Linked DNA regions of Paracoccus pantotrophus. The protein of the gene in region 1 interacts with the protein of each later gene in a pairwise test. Links are inferred from orthologs where the notes say so. Each region holds a gene or a part of one and is shown on either strand. Other genes may lie near its edges. The genes, in order: secA, secB and ESD82_RS18455.

Evidence for each region.
Region 2: the proteins of secA (region 1) and secB interact in binary tests that used the Escherichia coli proteins (3 or more experiments, as listed by UniProt). The link is inferred for Paracoccus pantotrophus from one-to-one orthologs.
Region 3: the proteins of secA (region 1) and ESD82_RS18455 interact in binary tests that used the Escherichia coli proteins (3 or more experiments, as listed by UniProt). The link is inferred for Paracoccus pantotrophus from one-to-one orthologs.

The regions. Positions count from the first base shown.
Region 1 is NZ_CP044426.1:157,365-160,776, reverse strand. The notes cover bases 46-3,305. They hold secA (preprotein translocase subunit SecA), read left to right. Parts: upstream 46-399; coding sequence 400-3,105; downstream 3,106-3,305. Other genes in these bases: ESD82_RS11175 (response regulator), read right to left, coding at 3,259-3,305; ESD82_RS11185 (peptidylprolyl isomerase), read right to left, coding at 46-191. Outside these bases: more of ESD82_RS11185, read right to left, coding at 1-45; more of ESD82_RS11175, read right to left, coding at 3,306-3,412. UniProt on the Escherichia coli protein: Required for protein export, interacts with the SecYEG preprotein conducting channel.
Region 2 is NZ_CP044426.1:2,229,343-2,232,392, forward strand. What follows is about bases 23-2,920. They hold secB (protein-export chaperone SecB), read left to right. Parts: upstream 23-1,159; coding sequence 1,160-1,681; downstream 1,682-2,920. Other genes in these bases: ESD82_RS21555 (Tim44/TimA family putative adaptor protein), read right to left, coding at 23-422; ESD82_RS21560 (FxsA family protein), read left to right, coding at 535-1,110; ESD82_RS21570 (HD domain-containing protein), read left to right, coding at 1,829-2,437; ESD82_RS21575 (H-NS histone family protein), read right to left, coding at 2,482-2,790; ESD82_RS21580 (ActR/PrrA/RegA family redox response regulator transcription factor), read right to left, coding at 2,874-2,920. Outside these bases: more of ESD82_RS21555, read right to left, coding at 1-22; more of ESD82_RS21580, read right to left, coding at 2,921-3,050. UniProt on the Escherichia coli protein: One of the proteins required for the normal export of some preproteins out of the cell cytoplasm. It is a molecular chaperone that binds to a subset of precursor proteins, maintaining them in a translocation-competent state.
Region 3 is NZ_CP044426.1:1,609,054-1,612,029, forward strand. Bases 48-2,871 are described here. They hold ESD82_RS18455 (YbgC/FadM family acyl-CoA thioesterase), read left to right. Parts: upstream 48-1,152; coding sequence 1,153-1,590; downstream 1,591-2,871. Other genes in these bases: tolQ (protein TolQ), read right to left, coding at 48-544; ESD82_RS18460 (hypothetical protein), read right to left, coding at 1,751-2,320; ESD82_RS22335 (Hint domain-containing protein), read right to left, coding at 2,428-2,871. In the rest of the region: more of tolQ, read right to left, coding at 1-47; more of ESD82_RS22335, read right to left, coding at 2,872-2,976.

The DNA.
Region 1 (3,412 bases):
CACAGTGCCGTATCCGGCAGGCCCTGGGTCGCCTGCGCGTCCAGCCCCTGCCGCATGGCGACCATCTGGCCCAGCGTGATCGCCTCGCCATTGACGGTGGCGACGACCGTATCGGCATCCTGCGCCAGCACGGGCAGGGCCGAGACGGTCCCCGAAAGCAGCACGGAGACGGCAAGAAGCGGTTTCAGCATAGGTTTCCCCTTCATGGGACGGCGCGTCCACGCAGAGGTGAACGGGCGCAAGCGTTGACAGTGGGCCGGCCGGGGCATACATCCGGCGCAACCGAAAATGCGCGCCCGTCGCCGTTTTTCCGGCCCAAGTGATAGGGCAAGGCGAATGGTGCCGGCAAGTGGGCGGAACGTCCCGCGCACCCCCAGATACGCGATTTTGAAGGTTCATATGCTCGGCATCGGAAACTTGGCGAAACTGGTCTTTGGCACGCCCAACGACCGCAAGGTGAAATCGGTCCGGCCGCTGGTGGCCCAGATCAACGCGCTGGAGGAACAGTTCCGCGCCCTCTCCGATGCGGAACTGATCGGCAAGACCCGCGAATTGCAGGGCCGCGCGCAGGCAGGCGAGGATCTGGACAAGCTTCTGCCCGAGGCCTTTGCCAATTGCCGCGAGGCGGCGCGCCGCGCGCTTGGCCTGCGCGCCTTCGACACGCAGCTGATGGGCGGCGTCTTCCTGCACCAGGGCAATATCGCCGAGATGAAGACCGGCGAGGGCAAGACCCTGGTCGCGACCTTCCCGGCCTATCTGAATGCCTTAGCGGGCAAGGGCGTGCATGTCGTCACCGTCAACGACTACCTGGCGAAACGCGACGCGCATTGGATGGGCAAGGTCTTTGCGCAGCTCGGCATGACCACCGGCGTCGTCTATCCCTTCCAGCCGGACGAGGAAAAGCGCGAGGCCTATCGGGCCGACGTGACCTATGCCACCAATAACGAGCTGGGCTTCGACTACCTGCGCGACAACATGAAGGGCTCGATCGAGCAGATGACCCAGCGCGGGCATTTCTTTGCCATCGTGGACGAGGTCGACTCGATCCTGATCGACGAGGCGCGCACGCCGCTGATCATCTCGGGGCCCAGCCAGGACCGCAGCGCGCTTTACAAGACGCTCGACGCCTTCATGCCCGAACTCGCGCCCGAGCATTACAAGCTGGACGAAAAGACCCGCAACGCCACCTTTACCGAGGAAGGCAACGAATTCCTGGAAAAGCGCCTGCAGGCGGCGGGCGTGCTGCCCGAGGGCCAGACGCTTTACGACCCCGAATCGACCACCATCGTCCACCACGCCAATCAGGCGATGCGGGCGCACAAGCTGTTCATGCGCGACCAGCATTATATCGTGCGCGACGACGAGGTGGTGCTGATCGACGAATTCACCGGCCGGATGATGAAGGGCCGCCGACTGTCGGACGGGTTGCACCAGGCCATCGAGGCCAAGGAAGGCGTCGCCATCCAGCCCGAGAACGTGACGCTGGCTTCCGTCACCTTCCAGAACTATTTCCGGCTCTACGACAAGCTCTCGGGCATGACCGGCACCGCCGCCACCGAGGCCGAGGAATTCGCGGAAATCTACAAGCTCGGCGTGGTCGAGGTGCCGACCAACCGCCCGGTACAGCGCATCGACGAGCATGACCGCGTCTATCGCACCGCGACCGAGAAATACGCCGCCGTGATCGAGGCGATCAAGGAAGCCCATGCCAAGGGCCAGCCGATCCTGGTCGGCACGACGAGCATCGAGAAATCCGAGATGCTGTCGCAGATGCTGAGCAAGGAAGGCATCCAGCACAACGTGCTGAACGCCCGCCAGCACGAGCAGGAGGCCAAGATCGTCGCCGACGCCGGCAAGCTCGGCGCCGTGACCATCGCCACCAACATGGCCGGCCGCGGCACCGACATCCAGCTGGGCGGCAATGTCGAGATGAAGGTGATGGAGGCGCTGGCCGCCGATCCCGAGGCGAACCCCGATGAGGTCCGCGCCCGCATCGAGGCCGAGCACGCCGCCGAGAAGCAGGCGGTGCTGGATGCCGGCGGCCTTTTCGTGCTGGCGACCGAGCGCCACGAAAGCCGCCGCATCGACAACCAGCTGCGCGGCCGCTCGGGCCGCCAGGGCGACCCCGGCCGCTCGCTGTTCTTCCTGTCGCTGGAAGACGACCTGATGCGCATCTTCGGCTCGGAACGGCTGGACAAGGTGCTGTCGACGCTGGGCATGAAGGATGGCGAGGCCATCGTCCACCCCTGGGTCAACAAGTCGCTGGAACGCGCCCAGGCCAAGGTCGAGGGCCGCAACTTCGACATCCGCAAGCAATTGCTGAAATTCGACGACGTGATGAACGACCAGCGCAAGGCGATCTTCAGCCAGCGCCTGGAAATCATGCATACCGACGAGGTCGGGGACATCGCCGCCGACATGCGCGCGCAGGTGATCGACGACCTGGTCGACCGGCATCTGCCACCCCGCGCCTATGCCGAGCAATGGGACGTCCAGGGCCTGCATGACGCGGTGGTCGACAAGCTGAACATGGACCTGCCCGTCGCCGATTGGGCGGCCGAGGACGGCGTGGACCAGGACGGGATCCGCGAACGCATCCAGCAGGCCACCGATGCCTATATGGCGCAGAAGGCCGAGCAATTCGGCTCCGAGAACATGCGCCAGATCGAAAAGCAGGTGCTGCTGCAACAGATCGACAGCAAGTGGCGCGAGCATCTGGTGACGCTGGAGCATCTGCGCTCGGTCGTGGGCTTCCGCGGCTATGCGCAGCGCGACCCGCTATCGGAATACAAGACCGAGGCCTTCCAGCTGTTCGAGACCATGCTGGACGGGCTGCGCTTCGACGTGACCCAGCAACTGGCCCGCATCCGCCCGCTGACCGATGCCGAGCGCGAGCAGATGCTGCGCGAATACCAGCAGCAACAGGCGGCGGTCGAGGCGCAGATGCACCCCGAACACGAGGAAGCCGAGGGCGGCGAGGTCTCGGGCCGGGTCGCCGGCTTCGACGAGACCGATCCCACCACTTGGGGCAACCCGTCGCGCAACGATCCCTGCCCCTGCGGCTCGGGCAAGAAGTTCAAGCACTGCCACGGCGCGCTGGCGTGATTTGGGGGCCTTCGGGCCCCCTTCTTCATCCCGCCGCGAAGATGGCCGGCCCGGCATGGGTATTTGGAAAACGGTGAAGAGCCGGGCGCACCGCTTGGGCTTTCACCGTTTCTCAAATACTCATATCGCAACGGAGCAGCCGACCAGGCGCCGCTAATCCGGCACCAGCATGTAGCCGGTTCCGCGCACGGTCTGCAGGTAGCGCGGCTCCTTGGGATCGGGCTCGATCTTGCGGCGCAGGCGGGTGATCTGCACGTCGATGGCGCGTTCCGAATTCTCGCCCGCCTCCTCCGACGGGCTGCGGCCC
Region 2 (3,050 bases), 2.1 Mb from region 1 along the record:
GCCTCGGTGGTCAGGTTGCGGGCCTTGCGATCCTCGATCACCGATTCGAAGGCCTCGGCCACCGGCGGCGCCAGGAAGCCGCGCACCTCGGACAGGTCGCCGCGCTCGAAGGCCATCAGGATCATCTCATAGGCGGATTTCGCGCCGGACAGGAACGGGCCCACGGCGAAATCCGGCTCGACCCGCTTCATCTCGGCCAGGGCCTTGGCGGCGGGGCTGCCCGGTTCGGCATGGTCGGCGATGTCGCTGTCGCCCGCCTCGGCGGTGCCGTCGATCACGTCGAAGCGGCGGCGCTGCACCGGCTCCTCGGGGAGGCGCGGCGATTCGAAGCCGTCGCGGGTGCCAAGAACCCCGCGCAGGCGCAGGATCAGGAACACGGCGATCGCAGCGAGGACGAGCAGTTGCAGCAGGGGGTTGGACATCAACGGACCTAACGAGCTTTGTAACGGCGCTTTCGCATGCTTATGTAGGGTGGGGACCGGCCCAAGTCCAGTTTGGGTGCCGGAAATAGAAGTGCCGGAGGAAAAAGGCGTTATGTGGCTGTTGTTGCCCTTCGTGATCCTGCCGATCGTCGAGATCGCGCTGTTCATCCAGGTGGGGGGCGCGATCGGCGTTTTGCCCACCATCGCGCTGGTCCTGGCCTCGGCCGTGGCCGGCGTTGCGGTGATGCGCCACCAGGGTGCGCGGGCGGCGCTGGACGTGCAGCGCGCCATGCAGGATTTTCGCGATCCCGGCCGGCCGATGGCGCATGGCGCGCTGGTGATGATCGCCGGGCTGCTGATGGTGGTGCCGGGCCTGTTCACCAGCACGCTGGGGCTGTTGCTGCTGATCCCGGCGGTGCGCGGCCTGATCCTGCGGCAGATGGCCTCGCGCATGCGGGTGACGGGTACCGGCTTCAGCTATCGCCAAAGCTATGGCGCCGAGGGCGATTTCGGCGCCGATCCGGCGGGCTTTCGCCGCGGTCCGGGCTGGCGCCAAGGCGAGGACGGGGTGATCGACGGCGAATATTCGGTGCAGGACGACCCGCCCGGCCCGGTGCGCGAAGGGCTGACGGACCAGGGCGACACGACGCCTCCTCGGCGCGGCAATTCCGGCTGGACCCGGCATTGAGCGCCGGGCGGCGGGGTGCTAGAACCCCCTCAGATCCGAGGAGATTTCCATGAGCGACGAGAATAACAGCGACGCAGCCGCGCCCGAGGCCCAGAACGCCGCGCAGCCGGCCGTGCGGATGCAGATCCTGACGCAATATATCCGCGACCTGTCCTTTGAGAACGCGGTGGCGCAAAAGGGCCTGCCCTCGGGCGAGGTGCAGCCGGAAATCAGCGTGCAGGTCAGCCTGGATGCCCGCAAGCGCCCGACCGAGCACCAATACGAGGTGATCAGCAAGTTCCGCGTGCAATCCGCGAACGCCGCCGACAAGGCCCCCCTGTTCCTGTGCGAGCTGGATTACGGCGGCATCTTCCATGTCGAGGGCGTGCCCGAGGACCAGCTGCACCCCTTCCTGATGATCGAATGCCCGCGCATGATGTTCCCCTTCGTGCGGCGCATCGTGTCGGACATGACCCGCGACGGCGGCTTTCCGCCCTTCAACATGGACCCGGTGGATTTCGTGGCGCTGTACCGCCAGGAAATCGCGCGCCGGGCGCAGGCCCAGCGGCCGGCCGACCAGCCGCTGTCCTGAGCCGATCACTTCTGCGTGAGGCAGGCCGGTTTCGGCCCGCGGTCCCCCGGCCGCGGGCCTTTCGCTTGCCCGGCGCTGTCGCCCGTGCGGTGCTGGCGCGGCCGCCGGGATGGCGCTAGTTTCGCGCGGCACAAGACGGAGAGCGGCATGGCGAAAGGCGCGAAACGGGCCTGGCAGAGGATGCTGTCGGGGCGCAGGCTGGATCTTCTGGACCCGACGCCGATGGATGTCGAGATCGGCGACATCGCCCATGGGCTGGCCTTCGTCGCGCGCTGGAACGGCCAGACCCGCGGCGACTGGGCCTATAGCGTGGCCGAGCATTCACTGCTGGTCGAGGAGATCCACGCCCGCAGCAACCCCGATTGCGCGCCGCGCTGGCGGCTGGCGGCGCTGCTGCACGACGCGCCGGAATATGTCATTGGCGACATGATCTCGCCGGTGAAGGCGGCGCTTGGGCGGGAATACGGGGAAATGGATGCGCGGCTGGCGGCGGCGATCCACCGCCGCTTCGGCCTGCCCGCGCAATTGCCGGCGGCGGTCAAGCGCGCGATCAAGCGGGCCGACCGGATCTCGGCCTGGCTGGAGGCCGTGCAGATCGCCGGGTTTTCCAGGGCCGAGGCGGATCGCCTGTTTCCTGCGCCGCGGCCCGAATTGCTGCAGGGGCTGGAAATACGCCTGCGCCCGCCCCTGGAAACGCGCAATGCGTTTTTATCGCGCTTTTCCGAACTTATTGCGGAAATCGACCGCAAGCCGTGATCGCGATGGAAAAAGCCCCGCATCCGGGATACGGGGCTTTGGGTTCAGATTTCCATGGCGTCCAGTTTCTTGCCGGCATCCAGTGCCTCTTGCACCCAGCGCGGCTTGCGGCCGCGGCCGGTCCAGGTCTGCGAGGGATCGGCAGGATTGGCGTATTTCGGCGCCACCTTGCCGCGCGCCTGCTTGGCGACGGTCAGATCGGCAAGGTTGAAGCCATATTCGCGCGCCGCACTTTCGGCAGCCGCCAGCGCCTCGCGCTTGCGACGATCCTCGAAGGTGGAAATGGCGCGGTCGAGCTTGTTGCGCAGATCCCGAAGTTCCCGCAAGGACATTGCGTCCAGATCAATGCTCATATCGTTATCCCTGGTTTTGGCAGTATGTATTCTCACTATTTGCATTCCAATATGGATTGCAATCTTTTTTGAGAACCGGATTATTAACGCGGGCTGCGTTTGGCCAAAATCCGCTGGAGAGTCCGCCTGTGCATATGCAGGCGGCGCGCCGTTTCACTGACATTGCGGTCGCATTGCTCATAGACGCGCTGGATATGTTCCCAGCGTACCCGGTCGGCCGACATCGGCGTTTCGGGCGGAGGGGGCAAGGTCTCGCCCCG
Region 3 (2,976 bases), 1.5 Mb from region 1 along the record:
GCGCCTCGGCGATGCCCGGCGCCACCACGGCCAGCGAGGTGTTCTGCGAGATCGCGATCTCCTCGAAGGCGGTCTTGATGCCCCAGACCGTGCCGAACAGGCCGATGAAGGGCGCGGTCGAGCCCACCGTGGCCAGGAAGGGCAGGCCGCGGGTCAGGCGGTCGTTCTCGCGGTTGATGGTGACGTTCATGGCCCGGTCGATGCGCGCGGTGACGCCGGCGATCAGGTTGCCGTCGTCGCGATGGCTGCGCCGCCATTCGGCCATGCCCGCGGAAAAGATGCGCTCGGCCGGGCCCGAGGGCGTCTCGCCGATGCGGTCGTACAGGTCGTCCAGCGGCTGGCCCGACCAGAAGGCGCGGTCGAAGCGGTCTGCTTCGCGCCGGGCGGCGTTGAAGGCGATGAACTTCTGGATGATGATCGCCCAGGCCCAGAACGAGGCCAGGATCAGGATCACCATGACGATCTGCACCGTCAGCGAGGCGCGCGCGAACAGCGCGATGAGCGAGAAATCGACCGGCTGCCCGGCTCCGGCGAGTTGTTCCATGAAATTCGGCCTGTCCTTTGGGCCGCTGGGATGCGGCTTCTGCTGCGCCGGAGTTAGCAGAACCGCCCAGCGGAGCAACCCCGCCGCGCGTCAATTCTGCGTCAATTGCCCGCGAGAACGCGGGCCTGGCGCCGCGCCGAGGCCCGGCAGAGGGCACCGGGCGCAAGCCGGGCCGCCCGGAAGCGGCGATTCGACCGCGGCGAGATCCGCGGCGGGGGATGGGCGGCCATCGGGACACATGGCCAGCCCCGCCAGCAACCGGGTCCGCCCGGTCCGGGACGCATTCGCACCGTCATTGCGGGCGGACCGCCGAAAATGCATCCGCATCGGATCCCCGCAACAGAGGCCCGGAATATATCGCCGCAGGCCGGGGGCAATAATCGCCCGCATATCAATGGCGCCGATGGTGCACGGATCGGCAGGCGCACGATCCCATTCGAACGCTCCCCGGAAACTATTTCATGCGCCATGCAAATCCGGGCGCACGCCCTGGGAAAGGCGGCCGGCAAACCCGCCGAGGGGCTTGATAAGACTGTGAAAGGATGGAACAGTATTCGGCCGGGGCGTCACAGCCATGACGAAGGCCGGGAAAAACGAGGAAGCCTGGGATGCACCTGAAGCCACCGCCTCAAGATGGCCACGGATTTACGCAGACTTATCGCATTTACTATGCGGATACGGATGCAGGCGGCATCGTCTATCATTCCAAATACCTGGAATTTGCCGAGCGAAGCCGTTCCGAGCTGCTGAGACATGTGGGATACCCCCTCGTCAGCCCGAACGGAGAGCAATTCGTCGCGCGAAATGCAGATATTGCCTGGCAAAGGCCGGCCTGCCTCGATGATCTGATCGCTTGCACCTCATCCGTGATTTCCATCAGGGGCGCAAGCGTTCGTATCCGGCATGTCTTTCGCAAGGAAAACCAGGTGCTGGTCCGGATAGAAATCGAACTGGCGCATATAAACAAATCCATGAAACCCGCGAGAATACCGCCCGCCCTGGTCGAGGCATTCTTGCCCTATCTGGAGCCCGGCACGCCTGGCTGATGCCGGCTCCGGGTCGGCGCTTCTTCCGACCGGAGCCTGCCGCTCGAATCGGCTTCGCGGATTCATCTTGCGAATCCAGTGCGGTGGCTGGGAAGCATGGGCAGGCCGGTTCACCCGGCCCGCGATTGCCGATCATTGCCGCAAGACGGTCCGCAGGCCGTCAACGCGGCAAACGTGCGGCCAGCCGCAGCGCATGCGAGGGATCGGTCGCCGCGACCGGCATCACCGGGTCATAGGCGGCCCGGATCAATGCCGCCAGTTCCGGCGAGGGCGTGACGTCGCAGGCAAAGCTCAGCATGGCCCGCACGGCGACGGTTTCGGCCAACTGTCCCGGATGGGCCTCGGCCAGCCGTCCGCCCATGTTCACGAAACCGATGCAGGCCCGGATGGCGCCGTCGGCGTCAAAGCGGAACAGCCGATACTGGTCGGCATCGCTGCCCTGCAACCGCGCCGCCAGGTCGGGCTGGCCGGTCAGCCGATCGAGATCGGGCAGATCCCGCAGCTCCTGCCAGTCGCGCAGGAAAAAGGTCATCAGGTTCGCCCCCATCTCGGGATCGGTCTCGGCGATGGGGTGGCGGGCATGGGCCAGCACGGCGCGGGTCGCGTCGCGAAACACCGCCAGGCTTTCATCGGCCAGGCCGAAGATCACCGGCGCCACCGGCCGGCCCCAGCGCGCGCAAAGATAGCGCCCGTCGCGGGTGAACAGGCCGGCTATGGTTTCGGGTGTCATGGCATTTTGCGTCATGGCGCGACATTAGCCCGCACCAGGGGCGGAAGAAAGCGCCACCGGCAACCGGGCGATGCAGGCGCGGCGCCTGCATCGGGATCCGGGAACCGTCAATGCGGCCTGGCCGCCTCGGCGACCAGCGGACGGCCATTGCGCAGATGGCGCACCGCCAGCCTGCGCCCCTGCCGGCCCGAGACGATCTCGCGCGCGGCGACCGGCGGGGTCGCCTGCTCGCGCAGATCGGGGAAAAGCGCGAAAAGCTCCTCCCGGGCGCTGCGCCCGATGGCCTTCAGCGCCTGTGTGCCGGGATAAAGCGATTCCGCCTCGGCCCCGTTGGCAAAGACGACCTCGTGCCGGTCGAAGGCAAAGTGGAAATACTCCACCGCCTCCAGATCCTGCGCGATGTCGACCCCGTCCAGCATCAGCAGTTGCTTGGCGGCGACCAGCACCTCGGCGGTCCCGAACAGCCGCATCGCCACCCTGGAGCGCACCAGGATGCGATGCTGCGGCGAGACCAGCAGGTCGGAGGACGGCACCCCCTGCCCCAGGGCCCCGGCGCGGATGCGGATCGGGCGCAGCTTGGGCGTGGCCTTCAGTTCCCGGCCCAGCCGGCACGAGGCGATCCAGCGCAGCGGCTTCAGCCCGTTGTCCAGCGTCCG